DNA from 4 places in the Paenibacillus sp. WC2504 genome. Region 3 is predicted to be linked to each of the others. Evidence: riboswitches for the same ligand, from Rfam matches in the RefSeq annotation. Region 3 holds a riboswitch; each other region holds the start of a gene.
What was found. Region 3 has a riboswitch for cyclic di-AMP ahead of ACUN27_RS01935 (C40 family peptidase). Riboswitches for the same ligand answer to the same signal wherever they lie in the genome.
Positions count from the first base shown of each region.

Region 1: linked by a shared signal. The riboswitch ahead of ACUN27_RS33885 (C40 family peptidase) and the one ahead of ACUN27_RS01935 (C40 family peptidase) in region 3 are both predicted to bind cyclic di-AMP.
Region 2: linked by a shared signal. The riboswitch ahead of ACUN27_RS16195 (hypothetical protein) and the one ahead of ACUN27_RS01935 (C40 family peptidase) in region 3 are both predicted to bind cyclic di-AMP.
Region 4: linked by a shared signal. The riboswitch ahead of ACUN27_RS37035 (ubiquitin-like domain-containing protein) and the one ahead of ACUN27_RS01935 (C40 family peptidase) in region 3 are both predicted to bind cyclic di-AMP.

Region 1 is NZ_JBQZFH010000001.1:7,432,626-7,440,117, reverse strand. It holds gene ACUN27_RS33935 (DUF1450 domain-containing protein) at 63-314, shown strand; gene ACUN27_RS33930 (ferritin) at 433-942, shown strand; gene ACUN27_RS33925 (GyrI-like domain-containing protein) at 1,077-1,703, shown strand; gene ACUN27_RS33920 (hypothetical protein) at 1,753-2,208, shown strand; gene ACUN27_RS33915 (AIM24 family protein) at 2,223-2,921, shown strand; tRNA gene ACUN27_RS33910 (tRNA-Gly) at 3,023-3,097, shown strand; tRNA gene ACUN27_RS33905 (tRNA-Arg) at 3,106-3,182, shown strand; tRNA gene ACUN27_RS33900 (tRNA-Pro) at 3,206-3,279, shown strand; tRNA gene ACUN27_RS33895 (tRNA-Gly) at 3,287-3,357, shown strand; gene ACUN27_RS33890 (aldo/keto reductase) at 3,619-4,551, shown strand; cyclic di-AMP (ydaO/yuaA leader) riboswitch at 4,695-4,844, shown strand; gene ACUN27_RS33885 (C40 family peptidase) at 4,846-5,751, shown strand; gene ACUN27_RS33880 (hypothetical protein) at 5,920-6,579, shown strand; gene ACUN27_RS33875 (glycosyltransferase) at 6,657-7,492, opposite strand, start outside.
Region 2 is NZ_JBQZFH010000001.1:3,623,129-3,630,620, reverse strand. It holds gene ACUN27_RS16210 (glycoside hydrolase family 26 protein) at 1-1,460, shown strand, start outside; gene gudD (glucarate dehydratase) at 1,552-2,919, opposite strand; gene ACUN27_RS16200 (alpha/beta fold hydrolase) at 3,095-3,958, shown strand; gene ACUN27_RS16195 (hypothetical protein) at 4,010-4,393, opposite strand; cyclic di-AMP (ydaO/yuaA leader) riboswitch at 4,480-4,617, opposite strand; gene ACUN27_RS16190 (alpha/beta hydrolase) at 4,676-5,506, opposite strand; gene ACUN27_RS16185 (MarR family winged helix-turn-helix transcriptional regulator) at 5,561-5,983, opposite strand; gene ACUN27_RS16180 (oligogalacturonate lyase family protein) at 6,066-7,178, opposite strand; gene ACUN27_RS16175 (hypothetical protein) at 7,204-7,492, opposite strand, start outside.
Region 3 is NZ_JBQZFH010000001.1:423,309-430,800, reverse strand. It holds gene ACUN27_RS01945 (M1 family metallopeptidase) at 1-377, shown strand, start outside; gene ACUN27_RS01940 (hypothetical protein) at 435-1,253, shown strand; cyclic di-AMP (ydaO/yuaA leader) riboswitch at 1,422-1,560, shown strand; gene ACUN27_RS01935 (C40 family peptidase) at 1,564-2,037, shown strand; guanidine-I (ykkC/yxkD leader) riboswitch at 2,167-2,269, shown strand; gene sugE (quaternary ammonium compound efflux SMR transporter SugE) at 2,361-2,681, shown strand; gene ACUN27_RS01925 (methyltransferase domain-containing protein) at 2,718-3,611, opposite strand; gene ACUN27_RS01920 (hypothetical protein) at 3,789-4,385, shown strand; gene ACUN27_RS01915 (hypothetical protein) at 4,441-5,397, opposite strand; gene ACUN27_RS01910 (ABC transporter permease subunit) at 5,394-6,470, opposite strand; gene ACUN27_RS01905 (ABC transporter ATP-binding protein) at 6,851-7,492, opposite strand, start outside.
Region 4 is NZ_JBQZFH010000001.1:8,089,283-8,096,774, forward strand. It holds gene rsmA (16S rRNA (adenine(1518)-N(6)/adenine(1519)-N(6))-dimethyltransferase RsmA) at 1-425, opposite strand, end outside; gene rnmV (ribonuclease M5) at 488-1,030, opposite strand; gene ACUN27_RS37035 (ubiquitin-like domain-containing protein) at 1,147-2,238, opposite strand; cyclic di-AMP (ydaO/yuaA leader) riboswitch at 2,577-2,770, opposite strand; gene ACUN27_RS37040 (ABC transporter ATP-binding protein) at 3,053-3,796, shown strand; gene ACUN27_RS37045 (ABC transporter permease) at 3,793-5,025, shown strand; gene ACUN27_RS37050 (TatD family hydrolase) at 5,011-5,778, opposite strand; gene ACUN27_RS37055 (HD domain-containing protein) at 5,806-7,083, opposite strand; gene ACUN27_RS37060 (AbrB/MazE/SpoVT family DNA-binding domain-containing protein) at 7,455-7,492, shown strand, end outside.

The DNA of each region.
Region 1 (7,492 bases), 7.0 Mb from region 3:
TGATTATTATTATCACTAATATCATGGTATAGGCGGTAGATATGAGCGGTGGAGGTTATGACATGAAAACGATTAAATACTGCTGCAGAAATGAGAAATTCGGATCCAAACAAATATATAAGTCATTGAAAAATGAATACCCTGATTTGAAGCAAAAGAAGAAGGATTGCCTAGGAAACTGTAAGCATTGCAAGAAAGAGTGCATCGCGATGATCGGCAAAAAGAACTTGATTTGCGCCGCTTCGCCTGACCTACTATATGCTCAACTCAAGCAGATTATTGCTGAATCCAGGGCTGAAACTGTCATGGCCTAAGTACATAATCTTTGTAAAATTTATGACTTCCGTTTGTATTTGTATATGAAGTTCTGGTAATCTTGTATGTATGGGGATTTGCAAAAAATAACCATACAGAAAGGATGTGCAGCACATCATGTTAAAAGATGAACTAACGGAAGCGCTCAATGAGCAGATGAACTATGAATTTTACTCCGCGCACGTCTATTTGGCCATAGCTGGTTATTGTGCAGCAGAAAGCTTGGATGGGTTCTCGAACTTTTTTATCGTTCAAGCGGAAGAAGAGAAATTTCATGCAATGAAGATTTTCAAATTTATTAATGATCGCGGGAAAAAGGTTACTTTCGCCGGCATGGATACGCCTGTGAATGAGTACAAATCGATTCTCGACGCTTTTGAGCATGCATACAAGCATGAGCAGGAAGTCACTAGACGTATTTACCATCTGTCTGATTTGGCTCTCAACGATCGCGAGCATGCGACGATGCAGTTCCTCAAATGGTTTATTGATGAGCAGGTAGAGGAAGAAGCGATGTTCGACAGCATTATTAGCAAGTTGAAACGAATCGACAAAGACAGCAATGCCTTCTTCATGTTGGATGCGGAATTTGCACAGCGCACGTTCACTCCACCAACCGGGGAATAATTACATACGATACTAAGGAAGACCGAAACTTACTTTTTCGCCGTTTACAGCGAAGGGTAGGTTTTTTCTATGTTTACTGACGTATAGCTGTCAGGGTTTCTTTTATATACTGAAAGAAAAAAAGGAAGTGGCGCATGGAAAAGTTAGATTTAGCCAAAGTCTACAAATCCTATTACACAGCTCCGACGAAACCACAGCTAATTGAATTTGGACCTGTTTGGTATGTGACCATCGTAGGAACCGGGGACCCGAATGGAGATGTCTTCGCACAAGCGACTGAAGCGCTCTACACGCTTTCTTACAGTATTAAGGGCATTTATAAGATGGAGGAGAAAGACTTCACTGTGGCCAAGCTGGAGGGCTTGTGGTGGGTAGATGGAGATAGCCGGAAAGCGCTCGAGGTGCCGAAGGAGCAGTGGTGTTGGAAACTTATGATCAGGATGCCCGATTATGTTACTTCAGAGAAAGTGGAGGAGGCTCGAGTTAAAGCTTTAGGCAAGAAAAAGGAGCTAGATTTGCTTTCAAGTATTGTATTTGAAAGCTTGCATGAAGGAAGCTGTGTCCAGATGCTGCATATGGGTCCATATGCTTCCGAGCATGAAACGCTAAGTCAAATGTACGAATTTATGGAGACAAGCCATTTAAGCATTAGCGGCCTCCATCATGAAATCTATTTATCTGATCCGAGGAAGATTGATCCTTCGAAAATGAGAACTATTTTGCGTTACCCTGTTAAGGTGGCAGGAGTGGTGAAGGGGTGATTTTTGCTGTAAAATAGAAGAAAATGTCGAGCTGTTGGGAGGGAAGGCGATGCGGACAAGGCATATATCCGTTATTGGTCATGTAATCGGTGTGCTGGTGATTTGGATAGGGCTTATGTACCCTGCCTCTGCAGCCCAAGCCTCCTGGCTCGATAGGGTGAAGGATATCTATCAGCTACCTGAGAATGTGGAGCAAATTCAGAAAGATTACGAGGCAACGAAACAGCAATTAGAGGAGCAAAAGGACAAGCTCTCGGAAACGATTCGGCATTCGCAGGAAACCGAGGAAAAGCTCCTTCAGCAAAACGAAGCGCTTCAGAAAGAAAATGAACTCCTGCAAGAGCGTTTAAAGGCCATGGAGCAGGTTGCAATAGATAAAGAGAACCGGAATCGGAAGATAACGAATATGGTTATCGCGGTGGTTGTGCTTGTAGTATTGTATTTTGTACTCGGGCGGGTGTTTCGTTATGTGGTCTGGCGGAGGCAGAAGCGTCAAATGAGATAGGAGGCCTGAGAGGCGTGGAAGTTACTTTCGAACATGCAAGCTCACACGCAAAAATGGCCACACTGCGCATCGAGAAGGACGAATCGATCCATGTGCTGCATCCGAGCCAAATCGTAGCTTTTCAAGGGAAGTCTGAGCAAAGAGAGGATTCTTTGATGAAGCTGCCCAGCATGTACCGCAAAAAACGTCTGATTCAGTCGCGCGTGTATGGTCCTGCTCAGCTCATGCTAGGCTTGCCAGAAGGCTACAGTATGTCTGTGGTGCCTATTGGCGATGAGGATGATCTTTTGTACGAGTTTCGGCATGTTCTGTTTTATACCAGCGGTGTCAGCTTTACTTCTCACTTACAAAATGTTAAAAATACGCTGATCACGCAAGATCTCGTGAAAATGCAGTTTAAGGGGCCGGGAAAGCTGGGACTTTTGACCGCTGGTCCGTTGTATCAGATGGCTTTGGATCCGAAGCAGCCTTTATATGTGGATATTCATTGTCTAATTGCGTATCCTCGGAATGCAGTACTGCGTCTTTGTGTATATGGCAATACATTAGCGAGCCAGCATATGAATTATCATTGGGAGATGACAGGGCAAGGGCATGTGCTGCTGCAGCCATGCAAGCCGGATCGTAAGTTGGATGAGCATATGAAAAATGATAGCTTATTGCGGCGAATTGCAAGGGAAGTTCTGCCTTTTGGTGGTATTTTTATAAAATAAGCGATTGGTAACAAAAAACATTTGCATTTGTTCTGAAATCCTGATATATTATTCCTTGTCGCCTCTGAGAAAGAAATCAAGTGACAAGCAACACATACCGTGCGGAAGTGGCTCAGCGGTAGAGCATCGCCTTGCCAAGGCGAGGGTCGCGGGTTCGATCCCCGTCTTCCGCTCCATATTTTAAGCGCCCTTAGCTCAGCTGGATAGAGTATTTGACTACGAATCAAAAGGTCGGGAGTTCGAATCTCTCAGGGCGCGCCATTTTAATTAAGTTATAAGCGTTTCGGGATGTAGCTCAGCTTGGTAGAGCACCTGCTTTGGGAGCAGGGGGTCGCATGTTCAAATCGTGTCATCCCGATATTTACGCGGGTGTAGTTCAATGGTAGAACTTCAGCCTTCCAAGCTGGTAGCGTGGGTTCGATTCCCATCACCCGCTTCAAACAAGAGATCACCTTGGGGTGATCTTTTTGTTTTGTGCGGGTAAGGGAAGAGAACCCACTAGGGGTTCGACCGTCCTTGAAGACAGCTTGAGTAATCCCGAGTAGGACGCGCAGAGACACGATACAGCTATGGGGACCATCCTAACGAAATGCCCGAGCCCGCACGTTTCTTGGCAAAAGTAGATGAAAGCGGTATACTTATTTTGTTAACGTGTGCATTATCGTGAGACTATATCAATGAAATGAGGTCGGCGACTATGAAAGCGAAAAAGCTTGGACATGCAGGTTTTGACATCTCAAACATAACTTTTGGCTGTTGGGAGCTTGGAGGCGGCCCCTGGGAGTTCACGAACGACCAAAATAATATCGAGCTCATCCGTAAAGCGTTCGAGCTGGGCATCACAACGTTTGATACAGCTGAAGGCTACGGCAATGGACACTCGGAAGAGATCGTCGGCGCTGCTTTGGCGGATATACGTAAGCAATGCATCATTACGACGAAGGTGAGTCGAAGCAATCTAGCTCCTCAAGACGTAAGGAGATCGGCAGAAAACAGTTTGAAACGTTTGAAGACTGATTACATAGATGTTTATTACATTCACTGGCCAAGTTTTGAGATCCCGGTGCAGCATACGCTTGGTGAATTTGTGAAGCTGAAAGAAGAAGGCTTGATTCGGGCTATCGGCGTTTCGAATTTCTCTTTGGAGCAGCTGAAAGAAGCGGTAAACTATGCGCAAATCGATGTGATTCAGCCGGAATACAGTTTGCTGCACAGAGCTATCGAGCCAGAGATTTTGCCATTCTGCCAGAAACATAACGTTGGTGTAATGAGCTACAGCTCGATCGCCAAGGGGATACTGACAGGCGCGTTCCATCTTCATGGCAGGACGCTGAAAGAGGGAGACTTCCGCAAGGAGAGAAGGCTGTTCCTACCGGAGCATCTGGAGGCGGAGAAAGAGCTTTTAGCTGTCATGAAAGAAATGGCGGATGCCAAGGACGCTAACGTAACACAGATCGCAATTGCTTGGCTGCTGCACCAGGAAGCACTTACTTCGGCTATTATAGGGACACAGGATGAGCATCATCTTGAAAATAATATCAAAGCGGCCTCATTGTCATTATCCGATTCAGAGGTAGCAACTTTGAACACAGTCAGTGATCGTGTGCTATCCGTAATTGGCTACTCCTAATCGCAAGCAAAACCACCCTATTGGGTGGTTTTTTTTGTCTATTATCCCGTGTATTCCGTACGCAATATGCGACAAAATCTATTGGTAAAACTTACCGTTTCGCAAAGCTTGTACCTACCAATTAAACTATGCTAGTCTAACATAGACAAAAAATGCCGAATCTTGGAGCATCGCAAGCTCTGGTACGGGGGACTTCTTTATTTGGGGTGAATGAGCGCTGCTAGCTGAGCGTACTAGGGAAAACCTCTTCCCGAACCCGTCAACTAACCTCGGAGGCGTCAAGGAGGCAAGGTTTTGAAATCTTTTTCTTCACGTCTTATTTGTTCATGCGCACTATTATGCGCCGCAGTACCGATGTTTACAGCACACTCCGCTCAGGCTGCATCCACGCCTACGGACAGCCCTGTCAAGGTGCAAGTCAATGATGAGCTGCTGAAGTTTCCGGAAGTTCAGCCTTATATTGATAACAAGGGCATCATGCAAGTTCCACTCCGAGTGCTATCTGAGAAGCTGGGCTATCAGGTGAGCTGGGAGAAGCAAGAGGACCAAATCGAGGTCACACTGGTTAACAAACAGCAGTCCATCTTACTTATTACAGAGCAGCAACAAGCGCTTGTGAACAGTAAGAAGATCAGTTTGGAAAGCAGTCCAACCGTGTACCAAGGGAATACATATGTTCCACTGCGTTTCATCACGGAAACCTTCGGTTCGCCAATTGAATGGAATGAAGCCAATCAGATTGCGATTGTGGATGTGGATGGAAAATCACACAAGCCAGCCTGGATTGCGCCGCCACCACCACCAGCACCTAAGGTTGTAGCCGCGGCCGCTCCCGTTGTTCCGTCAGTGAGTGAGCAAATTATTCAGACGGCAAACTCCTATATGGGCGTGCCTTATGTATGGGGTGGGACGACGCCGAGAGGATTTGATTGCTCCGGTTTTGTGCGATTCTTGTTTCAAGCGAAGGGGATCGATTTGCCCCGTACGTCAGCGGAGATGCACAGTGAAGCAGGTACGAAAGTGACGGATTTGAAAGCCGGAGATTTGGTATTTTTTGCTTCAAAAACAGTGAATCACGTAGGCATTTATCTTGGCAACGATCAATTCATTTCAGCGACTACATCCAGAGGCGTGGCTGTGGATAGCCTTTCGAGCGCTTATTGGAGCGCAAGGTATGTCGGAGCGAGAAGAGTTCTGTAAGGATAGGACTATCGAACACTTGTTTCTATGTTCTTTCGAATGAAAGGCATAGAAGGCAGGTGTTTTTTTTCGTTCGCACAATCATGCGATTTTTATCGAAATTTTATGGTTTTTAGCCTATAATGAAGAAATGTTTGGAAGAAAGAAAGAGCAGGTGAACACGAGCGCATGCAATTAAGTGTCTGGAAGAGTTGGTTTCATAAAAAGAGACATTCGAGTGTAGCAGATAGCATGTATACCGTGGATAAGGGACCTGCAATGCCAGATGAGGTCAGGGAAGTTATTCAGCAGTTTTTCCGTACATACAATCATTTCAAAGGGGCCAGAAGCCTGCAAACGGATACGTTTATCAAAGAAGTATTTTATGCAACGAAGCAGGATCCGAGAGACCAGCGAACAGTTGAAGAAATGGAAGCCTATATTCAACACAAGAATGTGCTGCGATTGCGCTTGAAATCTTATGTAGTCGATGAGTATCTTAGTCTAGGCGAAAAAATATGTATGATTGGTGTTACGAGGGAATTTAGCAACAATCACAAGAATCGCGTCTTGTATTTTCTCATTAAAGAAAACGATTCCTGGAAGTTTCACCATATCGCAAGGTCGCATCATGGCACCATTTTAGATAAATTTCAAATTAAAGAACAAACAGGTTTCGTCGTAGGCAACGATAAAGCCGCGCTCCTGTTCCTTACACACTCCAGTTCGTTAGATGCCTCCACGTTTATTACGGGAGATTATGTGCATGCGGAGGGGTATTTGGAAGTGGAACAAGAGTCGAGCAGCCATTTGTATTATAGGGTTGTGCGAATGAATCGTGTTCACTAGAACGATAAGATGATGCCACAAACCGTGAGGGTAAGCTTTGCTCTATCGAGTAACGCTTATTTGGCGTTTGTCCAAGGTTACCTTTTACTTCTTTTAAGTTCACGAAGCGAATAAAAAGTGCCTCTCCAGTAAATGCCGCCTTGTTTCCAAGTAAGCCAAACGGAGCGAACGATTGTATAAACAAGCAGTGAAGCGCTGACCGGAAGCAGATAGGCCGTATCACCTCTAAGACTCATTAATCGGGACATTAGCTTGCGATAGAGCCAGATTTGCAGGATAACCGCAACCGCATAGACGGCTCCGCGCCAATCCCAGAGGAAGAGGAGGCCAAGCCAGGGGCATATAAAAAAGCCGATCTGTCCCAAACAAGCTAGCAATGCGACCATATAGCTGTAACGAAAGCCGGAAAACAGGTTTTTTTCCAGTCCAATTACCGCATCTTTGAGCGAACGGTACCATTCCACTTGAAGCAGGTGTTTGGCAGACAGCACTCTTTGGCGATAACCTGCTCTTTTGAGGAAGATACCTAACTGTAGATCATCGTCAGGTCGTAAAGCGATCGCTTTATGCATGCCAATCGCTTCGTAGGCGCTCCGGCTTACCATATTAAAGGCTCCGATACCGATGCCCGGTCCTTTCGCGTTGTCGATATTCGCACGCCAAGGTCGAACGAACAAAGAAAATGAGAACAGAAAGAAATGGACGAATCCTTTGAGTAAAGCGCCTCTCGCAAACATATTGGGGGTCAGCGTGAGATGGTGCACATCCTGTTCCTTCATATAGGTGACTGCGTCGGTTATCGTACCGGGAGCGAAAAGAATATCCGCATCTGTAAAAAGCAAATACTGCCCTCTAGCCTGGAGATACCCTTGGTATAGCGCATGGTTTTTGCCAAGCCAACCATCCGGCAGAT
Region 2 (7,492 bases), 3.2 Mb from region 3:
AATTGGATGGTCTCGAACAAACTCGATCAGAATCTGCTGTCGCACTGACTCCTCCCAATTCCTCTTCTACTCCCAAGCCCAAACAGCCGGATATTTTAACCTATTGGAAGAACCAAGAGAAGAAATCCGCACAATCCGGTTATTCGGAAGCCGCTTCAGTCTATCAAAATCGGATCACAGCATACTCAGCAGGTCTTCCTTCGATATCGCCACTAACTTATGATTGGTCTAGCATCAAAATTCCTTCAGTGAATATGGAGCTTTATCTCCGCGTTCCTATGACAATGGAATCTACCAATCTTGCAAAACTTGAGCCAGCATCAGGGACTTATATAGGTATGTTAGGGGCAGATCGCAGAGTCGGGTACGATGTTACGAAGATTGAAGATGTGTACGGGCGAAAACACGCCCTTTATTTGGCTTATGTCGGTTGGCGGAAGGTACAGACCGATACGAATACCTATTTCCCCGCGCGAACAGCGGAAAGAGTCAAAGAGCTTGGCGGCGCACTCCAGATCGGTTGGGAGCCGCGCTTTGGTTTAGACGACGTGCTGGATGACGAATACGTTCGCCGTTTTGCCCGGGAAGCCAAGGCTTCCGGCATTCCCATTTTCTTGCGTTATGCTTCGGAGATGAATGGCGCATGGGTGCCATGGCATGGAAGTCCCCAGCAGTATATTGAGAAATTCCGCCTTGTTCATGACATTATGGCCGAAGAAGCGCCTAATGTTGCGATGGTTTGGTCCCCTAATTTCTCGCCGTCGAATACGATTGATGACTACTATCCAGGGGACTCTTACGTAGACTGGGTTGGTTTCTCTTTGTATAACACACCCTATTCAGCAGATAAAGAGCAGCTAAAAGGAACCGTAATCGATACCTTCGCTCCTCTCTACGAGCGCTATCGTCATAAGCCCATTATGATTTCAGAGGGCGCTATTGCTCACACCTACCTGCCTACGAACCAAACGTACTGGAGCTGGGCTGAAGGACAACTGGGCTATATGTACGGTTTACTGCCGCGATTGTTTCCGCAGGTAAAAGCGATTACCTACTTTAACTTCAGTCGAGCTCAAGCGATTCGAACGAATGGGCCTTATGTGTATGATATCGGGGAGAACCCCTTCATGGACGGCTTATATCAACGGCTCATCCAATCCGATTGGTTCCTAGGTAAGGTTCAGACAGGCGTTGACCCCATACAATATCGCTATACGCCTGTTACCGGTCAATCTCTTCCTACTGGCAAACAAACTGTTCTTGTTTATCCTAAGCTTGAGAACGAACGGGGTGAACCCCCATTTGCTATCGCCATTTACCAAGGCAATCAGCTTCTTGGCGTCAGTTATGAGGCTCCCTGGGAAATAGACATTCAAGTGAATATGGAATCAGCGGCAGAACCTTGGTACGCCGTCGCTTACAATGATAAGATGGAGCCCACTGCTGTCAGCAAAAACTAAATGAAATTGGAGTTTTCTATTTTATTTTCACTGAACATAGGCAAAAATAGCCGCTGTTTCCTCTAATCAGGAAACAGCGGCTATCTATTATCTATCTCAAAAGGCAAGGTCGTTTGTGGTCAAATTTCCAATTGGGAATATAAAATTGCATGGCCAGCGCATCATCACGCGCTCCCAAGCCCTCTTGGTTGTATAGCTGATGCGCCTTTTCAATGGCTTCCATGTCAATTTCTACTCCCAGACCCGGCTTGCTCGGAACATCCACCATGCCCCCAACAATCTGAAACGGCTCCTTGGTTAACTGCTGTCCATCCTGCCAAATCCAGTGTGTATCAATGGCCGTAATTTTCCCCGGCGCTGCGGCTGCCACATGGGTAAACATCGCAAGCGAAATATCAAAATGGTTGTTCGAGTGAGATCCCCATGTAAGCCCCCATTCCTGACACATCTGAGCTACTCTAACAGAGCCCTGCATCGTCCAGAAATGTGGATCAGCTAACGGAATGTCGACAGATTGCAGCTGAATCGTATGGCCCATCTGGCGCCAATCGGTAGCGATCATGTTCGTTGCCGTTGGAAGGCCTGTCTCACGCCGGAACTCGGCCATGATCTCACGGCCTGAATAACCGTTTTCTGCACCGCATGGGTCTTCCGCATAAGCCAATACGTGATGCTGATCACGGCATAGGTGTATCGCCTCAGCTAAAGACCATGCCCCGTTAGGGTCAAGTGTAATTCTGGCTTGAGGGAAACGTTCCGCCAGCGCAGTGACCGCTTCAATCTCCTCCTCACCGCGCAGGACGCCACCTTTTAACTTAAAATCGTTAAAGCCATATCGTTGATACGCCGCTTCGGCAAGTTTCACCACGGCTTCAGGTGTAAGCGCTTCCTCGTGACGCAGTCGAAACCAGTCATTCGCAGCATTTTCAGCGCCCTGATACGGAAGGTTTGTCCGATTTCGGTCCCCCACATAGAACAAGTAGCCTAACATTTCTACTTTATCGCGCTGTTGACCTTCTCCTAGCAATGCTGCAACCGGTACATCCAAGAATTTACCTAAGAGATCAAGTAATGCCGCTTCCAACGCCGTAACGGCGTGTATTGTGATGCGTAGATCAAAGGTCTGCAAACCGCGTCCTCCCAGATCCCGATCAGCGAATTGCTTGCGAACTTTAGTAAGAATGTTATTGTATTGGCCGATCGATTGACCGATAACCAGTGGGCTTGTGTCTTCAAGCGTTTTACGAATATTCTCGCCGCCCGGTACTTCACCAACGCCCGTATGACCTGCACTGTCTTTGAGGATAACGATGTTACGTGTAAAGAATGGAGCATGCGCTCCACTTAGATTGAAGAGCATACTATCGTGCCCTGCAACTGGAATTACTTTTAGTTCGGTAATAATTGGCGTGCTGGACGCTTGATTTCTCGATTGCTCATTTAGCAGTTCTTGTTTCATGGCTGATCTCTCCCTTTCCAATGGATGAATACCAGTTTAATGAAGATGACAACTAATTCGCATAACTTAAGTTAAATTGTACCACGTCATCTAGCTCCTAAGTACTTAAATAACTTTTATTCACATATTTTTGTTAGGGAATAATATGCGCTTCGCTGGAGAGGACGTTGAAATGATGATTCATTATAAAAAAATGAAGATCGACGGCTGGGAGTTATTTTTTCGCCAAGCCGGTAGTCCGTACAACCCAACCATCATCCTTCTTCATGGTTTTCCAAGCTCATCCCATATGTTCAGGGATTTGATTCCTCAACTCACAGACCGATTTCATGTCATTGCTCCTGACTATCTAGGGTACGGAAATAGCAGTATGCCTTCCGTTGAAGAATTTGCGTACACCTTTGAGAATCTATCACTTATGATTGAAAAGCTTATTGATAATCTCTGTATTTCTCACTATATTTTGTACACCCATGATTATGGAGGTCCTATCGGGTTCAGACTGGCTGTACGGAATCCGCATCGTATTCTAGGATTCGTTATTCAGAATGCTGTGGTTAGTGAAGACGGATTAGGGAAACCGTTCGATCTTTTCAAAGCACTTTGGGCGGATCGAAATCCTGCAACTGAAGCGGCCTTTGCCCAGCTTGCAACCTTTCATTTTACAAAAATGCAGTATGTAACGGGCGTGTGTCATCCCTATCGAATTAGTCCCGATGGTTACCTAATGGACCAGTTATTTTTGGATCGACCCGGTAATAGCCAAATTCAGTTGGAATTGGGCTACGATTATCGGACCAACGTCGAACAATACCCTGTTTGGCAACAATACTTGCGAACTTATCAACCTCCTACGCTTATAACCTGGGGCAAAAATGATTTTATTTTTACGGTGCAAGGAGCTCTTGCTTTCGGAGAACTATTAACATGTGTGGAAACTCACTTTTTATGCGGGGGACATTTTGTTCTGGAAGAGCAAAGTCAGCAAGTTGCGGAGCTTATCAAGTGCTTTTTTGGCCGTATCTATGCGCGAAAATAAACGAAAAAGGAGCTGCCGTAAGGCAAGCTCCTTCTCTATTGTTGAAAATCGTTAATTCGTATGGCTGATGTACGCTCTGAGGCAAGGATACGGACCACTGAAAATATGCGCCATGGCTACGATAAAGTTAAGGTGATCCAGTAAAATTTGGAGAGTGGTTCCGACGAGATGGGCTAGCGATTGTTCAACCGCTAATTCCTTTTCTGAACTCAGTTGGTTAAGCAGCTCATTATTTTGAGCGACCGTTTTACTAATTTCCATTAACGTCTGTGTTTCGACGTCTGATGGCCGGTAAGCCAAATTCGGAAATTGAATGTCGTACGTCTCCAACCGCTGTTTCAAATGAAGAATCTCATGTTGGCGCTGTACGGAATCGTTGGCTCTCTTCCATGGAAAAAGATTCTTCCATTCTTTGGTTACTTTCATAAGCAGCATGTCTAGTTCCTCCTATTTTCTCTAGAAGAGAAAAAGGAAGCGAGGGAATAGAACCTCAAATCACAATGTTCCATTGAATGTTTCTATCCATTTCTTTCTACGCTGACGAAGTTAGCTGACGGATTCGGGTTGAAAGTTAACCCTAACACTTCACTTTGTGTACTCACCCCAGGAAACTTGGTTCCCCCGCTTCTTTAATCTAAAGAATTAAGCGTATTTTATCAATTTACTCCAATGTATACCGAGAAGCAATAGTAATATTTTCTTATCTATTCTATGTCCTTAGTCATACATCCCTTGTAACCATAACATGATCCGATCTACTACCTCCATATATCTTTGCCCAACAAGCAATCCGGTGTGAGTCGTATCCCAAAGTCCTGTATACTCTGCTTGGAGATGCTCCGCTGTCGCCTTTCCCCGCCGGTCATCCTCTTCACGATTAATTGCTTTAATAACCAAGGCTGGATTAACCATCAAACTGCTGTCTATCGATATCCCACCGCTTGCCACCAAAGAGAAATAAAAATCGTTAAATGCTTTTAATGACTCCACAGTTATATACTTTCTCTGAAAATCAATGTCATCCATTGATTCATCTATACTGGAATTCTCTTCTCGGGATGGTGCGGGCATTAATACTCCTGTTGTCCTTCTAGCTATTTCTTTGTAGGGTACAGCTTCATAAACTTCCTTACTTATGCTTGTATCGATCACCACTAAGCCTGCAAGTTCGTTGGTTTCAGCCAGCTTCTGGCTCAAAATTCCTCCCATGCTAAATCCTATGAGTATCGGTGGAGCCTCACACTCGGCCAAAACCTCTTTCATATCCTCCAAATAATCTTCGAATGTTACATTTGTCAAATCGAGCACTCTACTTTTGTAGTGACCTCTCAAATTCATAACATAGCAATTCCATCCCTTGTTTATAAAGTGTGGGATGTATTTGCTCCACATCCAACTGCCCGTGTAGGCACCGTGTACAAATAAAAGCGGAGGTTTTTTGGAGGCTTCCTTCGGTAGCTCCTCTCCCTCGAAAATTTCTATAAATAGATCATTCTCTCCGATATATTTCACACGATGATCTGGCAAATCTTTTGTATAATCTTTCATGATAAGTTTCACCTCGTTATATAGTTTGACATCAAACTATTAGTCTAAAAAAATTTAAAAATTGTTATAAATTTTCGTTAGAATTCTCAGTAATTCTTCCTTTTCTTTATCCGTAATGTCCATGTAAAATACATCTAACATTTTTTCTGAGATGGTTTCAAATACCGGTTTCAGTTCCTCCCCTTTTGGCGTTAAGGCAACATAGACGACCCTTGAATCTACGGTGTCCCTTTCCTTTGTCACGTATCCTAGACGGACCAATTTATCTACGAGTGCAGTCACTGTAGACTTATCTTTATCAATTTTCTTGGCAATCTCCGCCATAGTCAATCTAGGCATCTTAAATAGAGCAAAGATAATATCCCCATGTGAAATGGCAATATCGTCGACCCCATATTTCGCCATCTCGGCTATGATAAACCGATTGGTCTTTTCTCTAATTCTGGAAATAATTGATACAGCGTCTCTTGGTTTCATATCTGTATTATAGTTTGACATCAAACTAATGTCAAATATATTTGAGGCAGCCGATGCAACTAGCCGGCTGCCTCGAACATTGTCACAAATCCACTTTATACATACAAGGAACGCCCTCCATATCAGAGGTAAAGATGATAAATGTGCCATCTGGAGAAAAAGCCGGATGCGGATGAGCATCCTGTGTGTTACCGTATGACTTCCAGCTAGTTCCATGGGAGCATAAACGCTCTTCTTGCCTCCGTTCTACATCCACTAAATAGATGAAGTGCTGCTCGGGCAGCTGCCCGTCCCCGACGATCATCGTATGATTGGCATTCGAAATAAAGTGGCAATACTTAGAGCAATTCATCCAGATTTCTTCCTCTAATGTCTCCGAGTCCATGAAACGGATACTTTCGTGATAGAGATCATCTTTATGTCTGTACACATAAGCGAATCTAGAGCCATCGGCAAGCCAATATTCATGTGTGATGAGCTCATCATGCGTCTGTTCCTTCGCACAGCGCAGCCGCGTCCCGTCCTTTTGGACTAGCCAGAGTCTGGCATCAATCAAATGCCCAGGACCTTCATGACAAAATAAAATGGTTGATGGGTCATTGGGACGAATTTGCGGATGCCCCAGCCAGCAGTCCAGCTCCTCATGCGCGATATGGCTGGTTCGCCGTTCGATATCCAGGTAGATGATTCGGCAGTGCGGCTTCGCTGCCCATTGTGGCTCGAAGTTGGACCAGTCCCCTTTGCCCGGTACAACATCCTTTTCATTAATTTCGACCAGAACGAGATACTTGTCATCTGAGCTGAGGCCGGGATTCGCATTGGATTTCCAGCCTGCAGGTGATGTATAGAGAACGTCTTCCTTCAGCGTCGTCATATCCAATCGCATAATCCGCTGATCTCGGCAATAGATCAAGTAGTTATCTTCACTCGTCAGACTGCAGCTGAAATCGTGAATATCGGGTCCTTCCGTTAATTGCAGAGCCGATCCATCGTTCAGATCCATCTTGTAAAGCTGACGGAATCCCTCTCGCTCACTAGCGTAAATGAGATAGCGATTGTCGTTTGTAATCATTTTATAATAAAAATAAGGATGATGATTTACCTGCTCCGGGGCTGTCAAACGAGTCATAGATCGGCCCGTGTAGGCATCGACAAACGGATGGAACTCGTTACGAATCGTAGATCCTTTAGCCATCTGTGATCACTCCATTCTCTTAATGTTAGGGACGAGGCCGCAGCATTTTCATCTTCTCAGCAGGTTTAAGCGGTAAGGTCAATTGAAGCGGCGAGCGGTTAGGGGTACGGAATACCGCCCGAACCTCTGCGTTCGCTTCTAAGACGGAAGCCGAAGTGTCGAGCTCTTCTCCTTGTTCGCCCAAACGCCATGCAAACAGAAGCAGCGCTTCCTGCATACGATCAAAAGCAAATCTCTTCCGCTCGCCGGCGTAGATAACATAGTCAAGGAACAGTTTATCCTGTTCCTGCCTGAGCTCCCAGCTTGGCTGTTCC
Region 3 (7,492 bases):
GCTCAATGATGGTTGATTATACGGTTGAAAGCATCCATGTGAAAGCCACTGGCAGCAAAGGAGCCGGCCCTTACGAGAGCACGGTCCTCATCTCCAAGCGTGGAGGCAATTCGCCCGAAGTGCCGATTCAGTTCCATTTCGCCGACGGTACGATGCTCGACAAAACGTGGGACGGCAAAGAGAGCAGCATTGAGTACAAACTAACCCACACGACGCCTATTGACTGGGTTCGTATCGACCCGAACTACTCGCTCATTCTTGAGAACAAGCATATTAATAACTTTATGCAAGCAGAAGTGGACACCAAGTGGAAACTCCGCCTGAATCTCGGCATTATCCAATTCCTGCAAGCTATTTTCGGGTGGGTAGCCTGGTAGGCGCCCACTCTACAAGGCAAGTTTGCCTTCAGAAAACAACGCTTAGGAGGGACACCGGTGACAACCTATCTCAAATCCGGCTTCAGGGCGGCTCTACGGCAACCCTTCGCTACGATTGTCTTGTTCATCTACCAAATGTGCTGGGGGATGCTCCTATATAAGCTTGTACAAGGGGTGTTAGTTCCCCTCATGCACCGGTTTCCCGGCGGCGATCAGCCGAAGCAAGCGCTCCAGCTTTTTCTGGCCGAAAGTCAGTTTCAGTTATTCAAAACGGATCTTAGCCACTCTTACTTGTGGTGGCTGGCCGGCCTGCTCCTGGCGCGCATGTTCCTTAGCCCGATGCTGAACGGCGGTGTCTATTATTCGCTCACCCATTCCGATCAAAATGCCGGCTACCGCTTCGTCCGCGGCATCAAGGAACTCACGCTCCCCTTCTTTGCCGTGTATTTGATTCGAATCGCCTTATCTCTGCTGCCGCTCATCTGGGTGCTGCCCAAAGTGCAGAAGGTGTTCGCTCACAGCACATCTTATGAACAGGCTTCCCTCGATTTACTGCCTTGGCTGCTGGGCATGCTGGTGTACGGTTTTCTGCTGCATCTGCTCTTCATGTATGTGCAGTTCGCCATTGCCGCACGTCTCGGCATTATATCCACAGTCCTAACGTTCATGCGGTACTCGCTTCCGATTATCGGCCTTTCTCTGATACTTTTACTGAGCTCAGGACTTTTGGCAGGGATCACGGTCACAACGACCTATATCTGGGCAGGTCTGGTAGCGCTAATCATTTATCAACTTTTCCCGCTTTTCCATATTTTCATGCAGATGTGGTCCATTACGTCGCAATTCCAGCTTCTTTCCGCCAAATTAAGTCGTTAAAAAGCAATAAATAAAACCATAAATGGTTTAGATTTGTTCAACCCCCTTGCAAAAGGGGGTTTTTTTGTCTGTAAAGCGAACCTTTACACATTTTTTCAGACCCAATTGCACGAAAAAGGAGGAATTTCGATGTTTATGACGAATTTAAGGGACTAGCATTAAAAAACCAAATATTTCATGCCGAATTCCTCATTTCTTGGGGAAACGGGGGAACCATACCGGGTGAATTGATCTTGCAAGACAGGGATCATAGGGAACCTTCAACCGAACCCTCCAGCTAACCTCGTAGGCACCGGAAGGAGACAAGCAGTTGAAAAAGGTTGTTGCTCTTCTTTTTAGTCTTGTTTTGTTTTTGAGTGTAGCTTTAGGGAGTGTGTCTGCGTCAGAATCCACATTGGACTCAACGGTTGACGAATTGATTGGAGTACCGTACCGCGATGCGGGAACGACAACAAGAGGCTTTGATTGCTCTGGTTTCACCGCGTACGTGTTCAACAAATTCGGCATTGACCTTCCTCATAGTTCAGCAGCTCAAAATAAAGAGGGCTACTGGATCGACAAAAGTGATCTTCGTAAAGGTGATCTTGTGTTCTTCGACACAGGAGGCAAAGGCATTTCTCACGTAGGCATCTACTTGGGTAACGGTGAATTTATTCATTCCGCATCCAATGAAGGCATCGTGAAAAACAAGCTGAGCGAATCCTATTATGCGAAAAGGTATGTATCCGCTAGACGTGTTCTGTGGGATGATATCTACAATCAACTAACTGCTGAATCCAAGTAATTTTCTTGTTCATCATGAATAAAAAGCCCAGACAAGCGTTAGCTCGAATGAGCTGCTTCTCAGGGCTTTTATTCATTTCTTGTGGCTGTTGTAACTTGACATAGCGTGTAAGCCGTCCTATAATTACGGCATCATGTTTCTAGGGTTCCGTGGCGCTGCAGCGCCAGTCTGGTCCGAGAGAAAACACACAGCGAATACGCTGTGATCACGGAGGGGAAAAAGCCCGGGAGTCTTATCGCATTCGCGATATTGCTTCCAGGCTTTTTCTTTTTGCCGCGGTCAGATGGGCATCTTCGCATACTTTCTTAAGGAGTGATTCACAGATGGCATGGCTTTACTTGGTCATTGCAGGTGTTTTTGAAGTAGTTTGGGCGATCTCACTAAAGTTCTCCAACGGTTTTACACGGCTGGTTCCGTCCAGCATCACCATTGTCGGCATGATCATCAGCTTTTATTTTCTGGCGGTGGCTACGAAAACTCTACCTATCGGCACCGCCTACGCGGCTTGGACGGGAATTGGCGCTGTAGGCGCGATTATTATCGGCACCCTATTTCTGAACGAGCCTGTTAGTTTACTGCGTATCCTATTCATGATCCTCATTCTGGTCGGCGTTCTCGGCCTTAAATTCACATCCGGACATTAAGCCAGGAGTTTCCTTCTTTCCTTGGGCCGATGATTCTTAAGCCACGATGTAGCTAACATACCAGAAGGAGCTGCCGACAAATATGCGCAGATGCTCCGACAGCGGCTTAAAGATTTCATTCAACTCTTCGTACGAATAGTAGTTTTTAATAATTTCATGCTTGGAGCCATCGGCCAGCTCCCTTCTTTTATACGTATCTTCGCTATGTTCACTCGTAATCAGCTCGCCGCCTCTTCCCGGGACGTACACATTATCCGCCATAAAAACGCGGGCTCCCCGTCCAAGCCGCTCATGAAATCCTTGCAGAAACGAATCCAGACGATTTTTCGGGATATGCGAAAACCAGAAGTTGGCGATTCCGTAGTCAAAATCCCCTTGTACTTCCGAAAGCCGGTAAGCATCCCCTTCGACGAAAGATGTATTATGCAGCGGCCAAGATTTGGCTGCAGCAATTTGCAGCACCTCCGGTCGAACGTCCATCCCAACGATGTGCTTGGCTGTTTCCGCCATGAACTGCGTCCAATATCCGGTACCGCAGGCCACCTCCAAGACACGGCTCCCCGTAACCTGCCTCTTCACGATATCCGCCAGCATCGCAAGTTCTTGCTGATAGTCCGCATCCTCGCGAGCATAAATCCGTTCATATTCGGCTGCTCGCGCGCCGTAGTAATCCTGCATGCCTTCTTTCTCTTCATTTAAAAGCCGCTGCCTATCCTTCACTTCGTGAACGATCCGTTGTTTAGCTGCCAATAAGTCGGCAAAAATAGCTCCGCCCTGCGAAGCATAATTCGCAAGTAGACCGTGCGTCGCCATCACAATAAGCTGTGTCATCGACAAGCCCGTTTCCTCAGCCATGCGCTCCAGATCGGTCTTCACCTTTTCAGGCAAGTAGACGGAAAGTCTTTTGGTCTTATCATTCTTATCGTCCATTGGGAGATTCCTCCTTTGTGTTTTTATTATGTTAACATATATTATATGTCATTAAAACATATTAATTGTACTTTTTTATGTGAGTAGAGAATTTAGGCTGCATGAAGAAGGCGACACCGGCCACTCACCCTCGCAAATCGCTCTAGTAAACATAGAATACAAAGAAAGTATATTCATATGTTGATAGGAGATGGAGAAATGATTCCCAAACAACGAATGGCTGGAAAACCGAGCAAAATTGTTCGGCTCCCCAAGAGCGCAGGCCTGCCCAGAAGCAAAGCCATGCTGATGTACCGTACGCAGCTTAGAAAATACCATAAGCCCGGTTCGGGTCGCTTTCTAAGTCAGCGCACGGTTTCGATCGGCACCGACAACTCGTGGTTCAATGCGCAAATCATTCCCCGCAACCCTGCGTGGGTGCAAGTTGCTAATGCCAACTATGTTTGGTACTCCGGCAATTTGAACAGTGAGAATGCCATCATTTCGACACGTTTCACGCTTTCTGAGCGTAGAGCCATTCTCGGCGCTTCTCTTTTCCTATCTGTCGACAATTATGCCGTTGTCATCATCAATGGCGTGCCGCTCCTCTTTGACGGACCGCAGAACACACCTTCCTTCTACAACCCGGGCCGCACTTTCGACATTCGCCGATTTGTACGGCGCGGACGCAATGACGTCGTTATCATCGCCTTTAACCTTGGCGGGTCGCGCACCGAGGAAAATCCTGCCGGCGTTGCTGCCAGGCTCGATTTTCGACTCAGCAACTTGCAGTAAAAGATCCGCATATGAAAAGGCCGGGCCTCCATCCTTAGATGGAACCCGACCTTTTTTACATGAACTGTCGTTCACTCCCGTAGCGGCGCTTCAATTGACTCAAGAAGAACTGCAGCGAGAGGAATAACAAAGCGAAGCTGGTCCCTACACTCAAAATAATCCAAGGATGCAGCCTAATATACCTGGAGCCATAGGCGATAAGGGACAACCATTCCCCCGATGTCGTAATGGTAATGGAGTAGCCGGCGTCGCTGTCACCAATCGTTTCCGTACCGCCAAGAACAATGTTAAAGACGGCTAATTGCCCCAGCAAGAAGAGCACTTGCATGAATTCGCTAAGGAACATGAACGTCATTTCATTCCTCATGCAGGGGATTAAATGCCGGACTGTACGGTGAAAAACAGAGCCGCCCATTAAACGCGATGCTTCAATAAATAATTTATCATTATAATAACGCGTTCGTTCGGCAATCTGATGAGCTAGCGGAAATACGCCGATGAACGTGACGAGAATGACAAAGGTGGCGGAGAAGAGCAACTTGTAGTGCGCGTCCGCTTTCACCCACTGATCGAGCCTCAGCCCGAAATACATCCCGGCTAATGGCGGAAATAGAAATACAAACGCAGGCACGGAAGCCACTACCCACTGCATCGCTTTTAGAACACCCCACCCTTTGCCGGTGGTCCCGCTCCACAATCCCCAAGGGAGCGCGATAATAAAACGGAGCAGCGTTAGCACTAAAGTCGTCCCCAGCGTATACTTCAAACCGTTAAGCAGCAGACTCACCATGTCAAAGCCCCGGTGATCCGTCCCCAACAGGAACGTGCTGTTCGGTGAAAACGGCGGAATGTTGTAGCGGGTTTTCCCATCTTGCTGATACTGAATCATGTTGATTTTGTCCTCCGGCGCGATGCCGTGCGGCTTCAGCCATGTACCAAATATCGCAACAAGAAGGATAAGCACGATAAGAGCAATAGAGAGATAGAATGCACTAGATGAACGTTTGATCATCGTGATACAACCTCCCTTGTGCGAACGACAAACCTTTTACGCAATAAGGCATACAGCACATGAAATGCCATTGCGAGCAGCACGAGCGACATGCAAATGACTGACATCGATGTGACGCTTTGCATGGCCGGTGAAGTAATGAAGCCGCCCAGGCCGAATATACCGCAGATCGCTTCCGCAACAGCCATACTCGCCAGTGCCAGCGTTGTCGCCTTCGGCAGAATCGAGAGCAAATCGAGCATTACGTTGCGCAGTACGTGAGAGATCAACACCTCACCGCGGGTCAATCCTTTGGCTTGTGCGGTAACGACATAATCCTGCCCCAGCTCCCTCGCAATCGCGACCCGCATTGTACCGTAAATCGTAACTGACGGGATTAGCGCGATGGTGAGAAATGGGATGAGGAACGGCGTTTTATCACCGACTTGTACAATCAGCAGCACGTAATGACCTAGAAACTTCGTCGCATAGATTGCGCCTAATTGAATAAGAACAATTAAAAAGAAATCGGGTAAGCCCACAAGCAAAGCCTGTGCGCCATCAAGTACAAGACCTAATCGCCGCCACAATGACGCTGACATCGCCATGAGCACGCTAAGCACAATTGCCAGCAGCAAGCCTGGGATGAAATACGTACAAGTGCGAAGCAGCATGCGGGGAAGCTCTCCGATGACAGAGATTTCATTGCGGTTGTACGGACTGCGGAATTTACCGAAATCGCCATGGAAGAAGCCCTGAATTTGATCTTTCACGGAATATCCGTAATACCGCCATGAGATGATAGGACGCTCCAATGGAACCGTTGACACGCGGTAAATGCCTTTGATCGTCAACGCTTTGCTGACGTAATCCCATGACTCGCCATAGGGAACGGACAGCAAGCCCGTTTTGTTATTGAGGACGCGACTCCCCGGCAGTTGATCGCTTATTTTCTGAATGCTTGTATCCGGTCCAAGCGTGACCCGAATTTGATCTGGCTGGGTAGATAGGAAGGCATTTCGGATGTTGCTTAGAAAGAAGATGCACACAAGTGTAAACACCCCGAGCAACAGCCACCGAATCGTTGACTTCAAAACCGGTCACCTCATTCTATTATTCACCGTTGGTAGATAACTATTTTATAGTTTACCATGATTCATTTGGGAGTACTATCCATTTATCTGGCATAAGGGAGCCACAGGGCCTTATTCGTGCTAAATCCGCTCCATTCAGCTGCAAATGGGAACTACAGGGCCCTATTCCCTCGAAAAAGCCAACATTTTGGCTGATATCTGTAAAATAGAGGACGGTAGTTCCCCTCCTTCTGCAAAAGTGTAGATTCCCGGCAGAATAAAGGACCAGGGTTCCCCCTACGCTCGGTACAGATCCAGTCCAGTCCTGCCCGACTGTCCACCAAATCGAGACAAAACAAAAAACCTGGCACGCGATCACTAAGATCGCTGCCAGGTTTTTTTCACGAGCTAAACTGCGCTTGGTGCAGACGGCTGTAAACGCCGCCCACTGCGATAAGCTCCTCGTGACCGCCTTGCTCCGTAATGCCTTGCTCCGTCACGACGACGATGCGGTCGGCATTCTTGATCGTCGCCAACCGGTGGGCGATCACAAGCGTGGTCCGACCCTGCGACAGCTCGGCGAGCGACTGCTGAATCGCCGCCTCGGTCTCGGTGTCGAGCGCTGATGTCGCCTCGTCGAGGATGAGAATCGGCGGATTCTTCAAGAACATCCGCGCGATCGCAAGGCGCTGCTTCTGTCCGCCCGAGAGCTTGACACCGCGCTCGCCAACGACCGTGTCCAGTCCCTTCGGCTGGGACTGGATGTAACCCTCCAGCTGCGCACGCCGTGCAGCTTCCCAGATCTCGGCATCCGTCGCGCCCAGCTTGCCGTAAGCAATGTTCTCCCGCAGCGTGCCGGAGAACAAGAACACGTCCTGCTGCACGATGCCGATTTGCCGGCGCAGCGATTCCAGCTGGATACTTCGTATATCCATGCCGTCAATGGAAATGCTGCCTTCATTTACATCGTAGAATCTCGGCAGCAAGCTGCAGATCGTTGTTTTACCTGCACCGGAAGGACCAACGAACGCAACGGTTTCTCC
Region 4 (7,492 bases), 7.7 Mb from region 3:
ATGTAGTAGGGCAGATTGGCGACGACACTGACGCCATCCAGCCCGTCAAAATGCTGCCGGAACAATTCCGGCAGGTCCGTCTTCAAAATATCGCCATGCACGACACTCGCATGGGGATAAGGCTCCAGCGTCTCGCCTAGGATAGGCAGGAGACGCTGATCGATCTCCACGGCCAAGACGCGCCCTGCGAGCTTGGCCAGCTGCTGGGTGAGCGCCCCAATGCCAGGGCCGACTTCCAGCGCGCCTTTGTTAGGCCCAAGCTCCGCAGCCGAAACGATCTTGCCCAAGATATTCTGGTCGATCAGGAAGTTCTGACCCAGACTCTTTTTGAGCACGAGATTGTGCTTTTTTATAATTTGTTTCGTCTTACTGGGTGTTGCGACATCTTCCGCTGTTACAATCACTTCACTGCCGGGTATAGTCATTATGTAGCCCTCATTTATCTATAGGTTCTGAATTCCGAATTCCACTGTTATTCCTTACTTTACTATATCTTCGGCTCCAGATGCTCCAAGGCTGCCTCAAATTCCTCACGTGAGATCTGGAACATCGCACATCGCTTATAAAATTGTTTGCCATTGCAGTAACCGATACCCAGGGCATTGCCAACAACGAGCCTCCTGGAAGCCGCCTCCGGATGAACGATCAGCCCTGCGGCTATGAGATCCTCCATGGTAAGCTGCGAGACAGCCCCGTCGTACTCTGTCCGCAGGTTCTGGAGCGCCTCCCGGACAATCTCCGGCGCTGCGTTCTCGACGCCGATGTCGCCCTTATATTCGGCCTGCGCCTGCGTGATAAAGGCATGCTTGCAGCCAGGCACCTTGGCTGCCACAATCTTCCGTATCCGCTCACCTGCGTGATCCGGATCCGTAAAGATAATGACGCCTCTGCGCTGCTGCGCGAGGGCTATTCGCTTCAATACGGCTTGCCCGATGGCTGAGCCGCCTGTCTCTATCGTATCCGCCTCGACGGCTCGGCGAATAGCGGCCGTGTCGTCCTTGCCTTCAACGACGATGACTTCTTTAATCATAATCGGTTCCCTTCCCAGTACGCAGAAAAAGAAGAGGGATTCCCTCTTCTTTCGCCCAGGCTGCTTGCCTGGCAACGTATATTGACATTGTTCCCGCTGAAACAGACGTTTACACGTTAATTTTCAGACGGCTTTTTCGGTCCTACGACATAGACCGTATACCCTTGTTTCGTTCCGAATTTATTGGCGTAGCCATGATCTTCAAAGTACACATCGATCATTTGGCCTTTCACACCACTGCCAATATCTTCAGCACGACGGAAGCCAACGCCCTCAATGTAAACCCACCATCCCAGTGGGATAACTTTCGGATCTACCGCAATCGTTCTGCCCTCAGTAACTGTCGTTCCTGTATACGTCTTCCCATACCCAGGAGTTCCTTCGGCTTTCCCTGTCGAATCGGCTCCCGCTGAATAAGCCGTGAGTTTCACGTTCTTGAGGATTTGTTTATACCCAAATGTTACACCATTCTTAGAGACCTCATCCACGCTAGGGGATGATGCCGACAGAACGACAACGGGATTTTTCGTGCCAACGGACACAACTTTTTTAACGCTTTGTTCCTGTACTTCTTGACCTACAACAGCTTCTGCAACTAATACGCCATCTTCGTAAGTCTTTTCTTTCTTTTTCAGAAGTACGCCCTCTTTACCTTCTTGAACGACCTGCTCTTTACCCTTAAGCAACGATGCATCATTTTTCTTTTCCGTGTCGAATGCAATCGGTTCTGTTACTTCTTCCGTCTCTTTTTTCACACGGACGATTTTGATTTCATCGCCTGAGCTTAAAGAGGCTGTCGGTTCGGGAGTCAGCTTATCGTGCTCCCCAAGTGCAATATGTAAACGTTGCAATGCACTTTCAACCGTTCTTGCAGTTGTGTAAACAGTGGTGGTCTTTCCATCAGCAGTCAATTGAATTGGAGAAGCGTGTTCGATGACGAATTTGTCCCCGCCCTTGATTGTAGCCGTAGGGTCTGCAGATATTTCATCGTGTTCACCAATCGTTATGGCTTGTTCATCCAGTAGGCGTTGCAGGACCCATTGCTTCGTGTGCACAACGGTTTCTTGTCCATTCACAACCACGGATACGCTCTTGGTAGCCGTACCGTACAACAACACCAAAAACATGAAAGTCATTGCGATTGAGATTATAGCCAGGCTTAAAATCAAACGCAAGTTTTCATGCTTCCATCGCAATGCGAAGGACATGCTGGATGATCGTTTTACATGGGTCTCGCTAAAAGAGATACTGCCCACTTCTTCGGTCCTCCTTCAAAGCCTCGCCGCCAGGTTACAGCATGATTAAATTTGACGCGACTAAGGTTTTTAATTTAACTTAACGTGTCGTCCATCGGCAGTTGTTTGGAAACAGCTGCGTTCTGGTCGTCCCACCCCGCTTTGCTATTCATCATCCTATGAATTCCGGGTTACGAATAGTCGTCCGAAACAGTTAAAGGTCCTTATGGGGACAAAAAGCCAGCAAGAAGAGGACTCTTCTCGCTGGCTTAGTTTGCATAGTAAAAATACACAAATAGCACGCACGACAATCGTTACCTCTCTTACGCTTACGAGGTTAGCTGACGGATTCGGACGTGAGAGTCGCCCTACTCAGACGTAAACTTACGTTCAACGTCCAAGATTCACCCCTGTTACTCACTCTGTTTACTTCGTCAGCGATACCGCTTTATAAGCTAACAGTGGTTCCCCCGTTCCCATAATTGGAACTCAGCGAATGGAAAAATGGCAAATTGGTTATTAAGTTATTATGAAAAGTATATTACGCTGTTAATCTCTGCCTGTAAAGGGATTAACACCTACTAAAAAGGGCTAAATCGATTAAAAATAGCTTATTTTCAAGATAAAACCACCTTTTATCTACATTTAACTCATTATAACGTACGAATACTAAGTTTCTTCGTGTTTTCACTCTTAAACTAGGCTTCGAATCTAAATTTGTTTATAATTATCAGGTATGAAACCTATGTATAAATTCCAATAATTAGATATTTAGGGAGGCACTGAGATGGGTCCCATATTACAAGTTGACGCTTTATTCGGGGGATATTTACCAAATAAACCTGTTCTTCACGACCTCACATTTTCCATCCGTCAGGGTGAAATGATGGGATTAATCGGACTGAATGGCGCAGGAAAAAGTACGACCATCAAGAACATCCTTGGATTGCTTCAACCGCAAAGGGGTTCAATTAAAATTAACGGTTTGACGTTAGCCGAAGATCCGCTGCCTTACCATGCCACTTACGCTTATGTGCCCGAAAGTCCAGAGCTATATGAAGAGCTTACGATTCGCGAGCATCTGGAGTTAACCGCCATGGCTTACGGCTTAACGAAAGATGACTATCTCTCCCGCTCTCAAGCGCTGCTCGAGCAGTTTCACATGCAGGACAAGCTTAACTCTTTCGCAAGCCATTTATCCAAAGGGATGAAGCAAAAGGTCATGATCATGAATGCGTTCCTGATCGAACCTTCCCTCTACATCATTGATGAGCCTTTTCTCGGGCTCGATCCGCTGGCTATCCGCTCATTACTGGAGTTGATGGTCAAAATGAAGCGACGCGGCGCGTCATTTCTCATATCCTCGCATATTTTGTCTACGATTGAAAAATATTGCGATAACTATGTCGTCCTTCACAAAGGACATATGGTCGCTCAAGGCGATTTAGTCGAATTGCGTCAGCAGACAGGGCTCCAGCAAGCGTCATTGGACGACATCTTTTATAAACTTGTAAAAGGAGAATTAGTATGAAGGCGATGGACATGGATACCCGTGCCCTATGGCAGAAGAGATTTGAGCATTATATGAAGGAATCCATGGGTTACCTGCAGTATGCAGCGCGCAGCAATTTTTTCGGCTTCCTGCTATTTCTTGTCATCCTTTCTTCCTATTATTATGCAAAAATACTACAGCGCCTTCCGACAGATTATCCCTATCTGTGGATCGTCCTTTTGCTGCTGGTACCATTGTTAGCCTCAAGCCCCATTCGCACGCTAGCTAGAAGCGCAGACCGTATGTTTCTACTGCGCGTTGAACATCAGATGGGTCCTTACTTCCGCGGCGGATTCATGTACAGCCTAGTGCTGCAAGCATTCTGGACATTTCTGGCATGGGTTGTCCTATGGCCCTTGTATCATCACTGCCTAGGCCGCGATGAGCAGCATTTCTTATGGATGCTTGCTTTGCTTCTATTAATGAAGGTAGGCCATTTATTGGCCAGCTGGCAAGAAAGCCGATTTACTAATGAGCGCGCAAGAAGGATTTCCGTTAGCTTCCGCTGGCTGGCAACAGTTGTCCTGATTTCTCTGCAATTTCTGACAAGCGTCCTCTGGGCAAGCGGAGCTGCTCTTGTACTTACACTGGCTTGGTTAACTGCTACGCATTACGTATCCAAATACTACATCGGGTGGGATTATCTCATTGCGAAGGAAAGGCAGCAGCAAGCGCGATTATATGCCTTTTTCAACTGGTTCGTGGATGTTCCGCAATTGGGAACACGAATAGCCCGCCGAAGCTGGATCAGCGGGGTCACAAGATTTATTCCTTTTAAACAAGATGCTGCCTATCTCTACATATATATGAAAACATTTCTACGTACGGAGCTATTCGCGATTGTCTTACGTATATCCTTACTGGGCACATTAGCCATCGCCGTTTCAAGCAGCAGCACAGCGAGACTGCTCATCTTCTTCATCGCTTTGATCATTTCCATGGTTCAACTTACGCCACTTGAGCGTTCACACCGCTATACCTTTTGGCTCGACATGTACCCGCTTAACCGGCAGTTGAAAGCCGGCTCCTTAGCCTTCATCATTTGGTCAGCCTTGCTGCTAGAGTTATGTATGCTTTCGATTCCGTTCATGATTCGATCTTCACTTATCTACATAGTCGTGCCGCTCATCGGCTTCCTCTTTATCTCACTCACCTGTGGAGTATTTCTACGACGAAAATTTGCAAAGAATGCTTTACTTGAGACCTAACAAGGCAATGGCGTTGTTTGTCGTTATTTCTGCAAGTTCTTCCAGACTTATGCCCTTAATTTCCGCGGCGGTTTCGGCCACCAACCGAACATAAGCCGATTCATTGCGCTTGCCGCGGAAAGGATGCGGGGTCAAGTAAGGAGCGTCCGTCTCTATGAGTAAGCGGTCCAAAGGAACCTGCGCGAGCACTTCCTTGGGTTGTTTTGCATTTTTGAAAGTGACAGGTCCCCCAAAGGAAATATGGAAATTCATATCCAAACACTGCTTGGCCGTCTCCCAGCTCCCCGAAAAGCAATGCATGATCCCCCCGACTTCAGCTGCTTTCTCTTCTTTTAAAATGGTCAAAATATCCTGATGCGCATCCCGGTTATGAATCACAATCGGCATTTGAAGCTTGCGCGCCAACCTGATTTGCTCCCGGAAAACTCGCTGCTGTACTTCTTTAGGCGATTTATCCCAATAGTAATCAAGTCCGATTTCGCCGATTGCCACCACTTTTTCGTGTTGACACAGCGATTCGATCCATTCCAAATCTCCCGGCATCATGTCAATCGCATCGACAGGGTGCCACCCCACTGTTGTATAGATAAAATCATATTTTTCAGCAAGAGCTATTGAACTAGGAATTGTCTCTCGGTTAAAGCCAACATTCACCATTCTAGTAACACCGGCTTCACGAGCCCGTTGTATAACCTCGTCCTGATCTTCCTGAAATTGTTCTGCATTTAAATGAGTATGTGAGTCTGTTAGCATGTTCTTCTCCTTACTTCCTCTTATGTATTATTCCTGCTCGCCTAGCATCTCCCATAGCTCCGGATATTCAGAAGCATTCAGACGCTCAAGCAACTCCTCCGGGTAATAAACATGATGCTTACCCATTTGAAAGCCGCTAATCGACTGAACGATCTCCGAGCGGTGGGTGATTTCGGTCAGCGTCTCTTTATGATCCAAAAGCAGAATCGGCAAATTATCCTCCGTCTCCCCCGGCCTGTACACATCATAGGATTGATTCGACGGGAAATCAATTTCCATGTAATAGATTGGATCGAGCCCAACCTCGGCCATTACTTTCTCCATAAGCTGAACCATTCGCTGATTCGACTCATCAAAGGTACTGTATTTATACAATTTGCGGTCTAAGAATCGTTTGCACATATCAGCAAGGATAGGATCCTTTTCGCTCATCCAAAACGTTAACATCGCCTGCATCACAGATTCGTCGAGAAGTAAATAATCCTCAAGTGAAATCTTATTCTGAATCAGATGCAGGATCGGATCTGTCATAAAACCAAACGTATAGTTATCTTCATATAAATGTTTGGCGCGCGCAAAGATTTTGTGCAGCAGAATTTCCGCACTCCGAGTCACTGGATGGAAATAGACCTGCCAATACATCTGATAGCGTGACATTAAATAATCTTCTACAGCATGCATACCGCTTTCTTTAACGACAATATGCCCACGATAGGGCCGAATAACTCGGAGAATACGTTCCAGATCGAACGTCCCGTAATTAACACCCGTGAAATACGCATCTCTCAACAGGTAGTCCATCCGATCGGCGTCCAATTGAGACGACACCAGGCTTACAACAATTTCTTCATTGTAGGATTTGCAAATGACTCCCGCCACTTTTTTGGGGAAATCAGGTGAGACCCGGCTCAAAACTTTATTGACCTCCGTATCCCCCAACACAATTTTACAAGACCAATCCTCATGTCGGGTTCCAAAAGCCTTCTCAATGGAATGGGAGAAAGGCCCATGCCCCAAATCGTGCAAGAGTGCCGCACAAAGACAGATCAAACGCTCTTCCTTCGGCCAATCTTCATATTGGTTGCGTTCGAATTGGGAAATAATTTTGCGCGTGATCTCGTACACACCAAGCGAGTGCGAGAAACGGCTATGCTCGGCCCCATGAAAAGTTAAATAAGAGGTTCCTAACTGCCGGATGCGACGCAGCCTCTGGAACTCTCGCGTATTAATCAAATCCCAGATCGTGTTATCCTGCACGTAAATGTATTTATGAACGGGATCTTTAAAAACCTTCTCTTCCTTCATTCAATCACAACCTCTCTTTATTAAAATTCTACATCTTTTCGACATTTCACACCATCATGTCGACACATATGTCGTAATTTGTCGAATTTACTAATACCAATTTTTCATTGCTTTCATCCACTTAATTAGATTGGTTAAATCCACCTTTTCTCACATCAAATAGTAATATATTATTTACAAATCCTTATTCTACTTGGCTTTTCCTCTCTTTTCAGATGTGATCAGATTTCAAAAAAATATTGCTTCCGGGCCCAAACTAGCGAAAATATGGTTGACTATTTTGGGAATGGTTGGTATCATTAGTTTAAGAGATATGTCGAAACATGACGATATTGATAAAATTTTTATAAAATCGAAAGGGGTTTATATATATGATGAAATCTACGGGCATTGTAAGAAAAGTTGACGA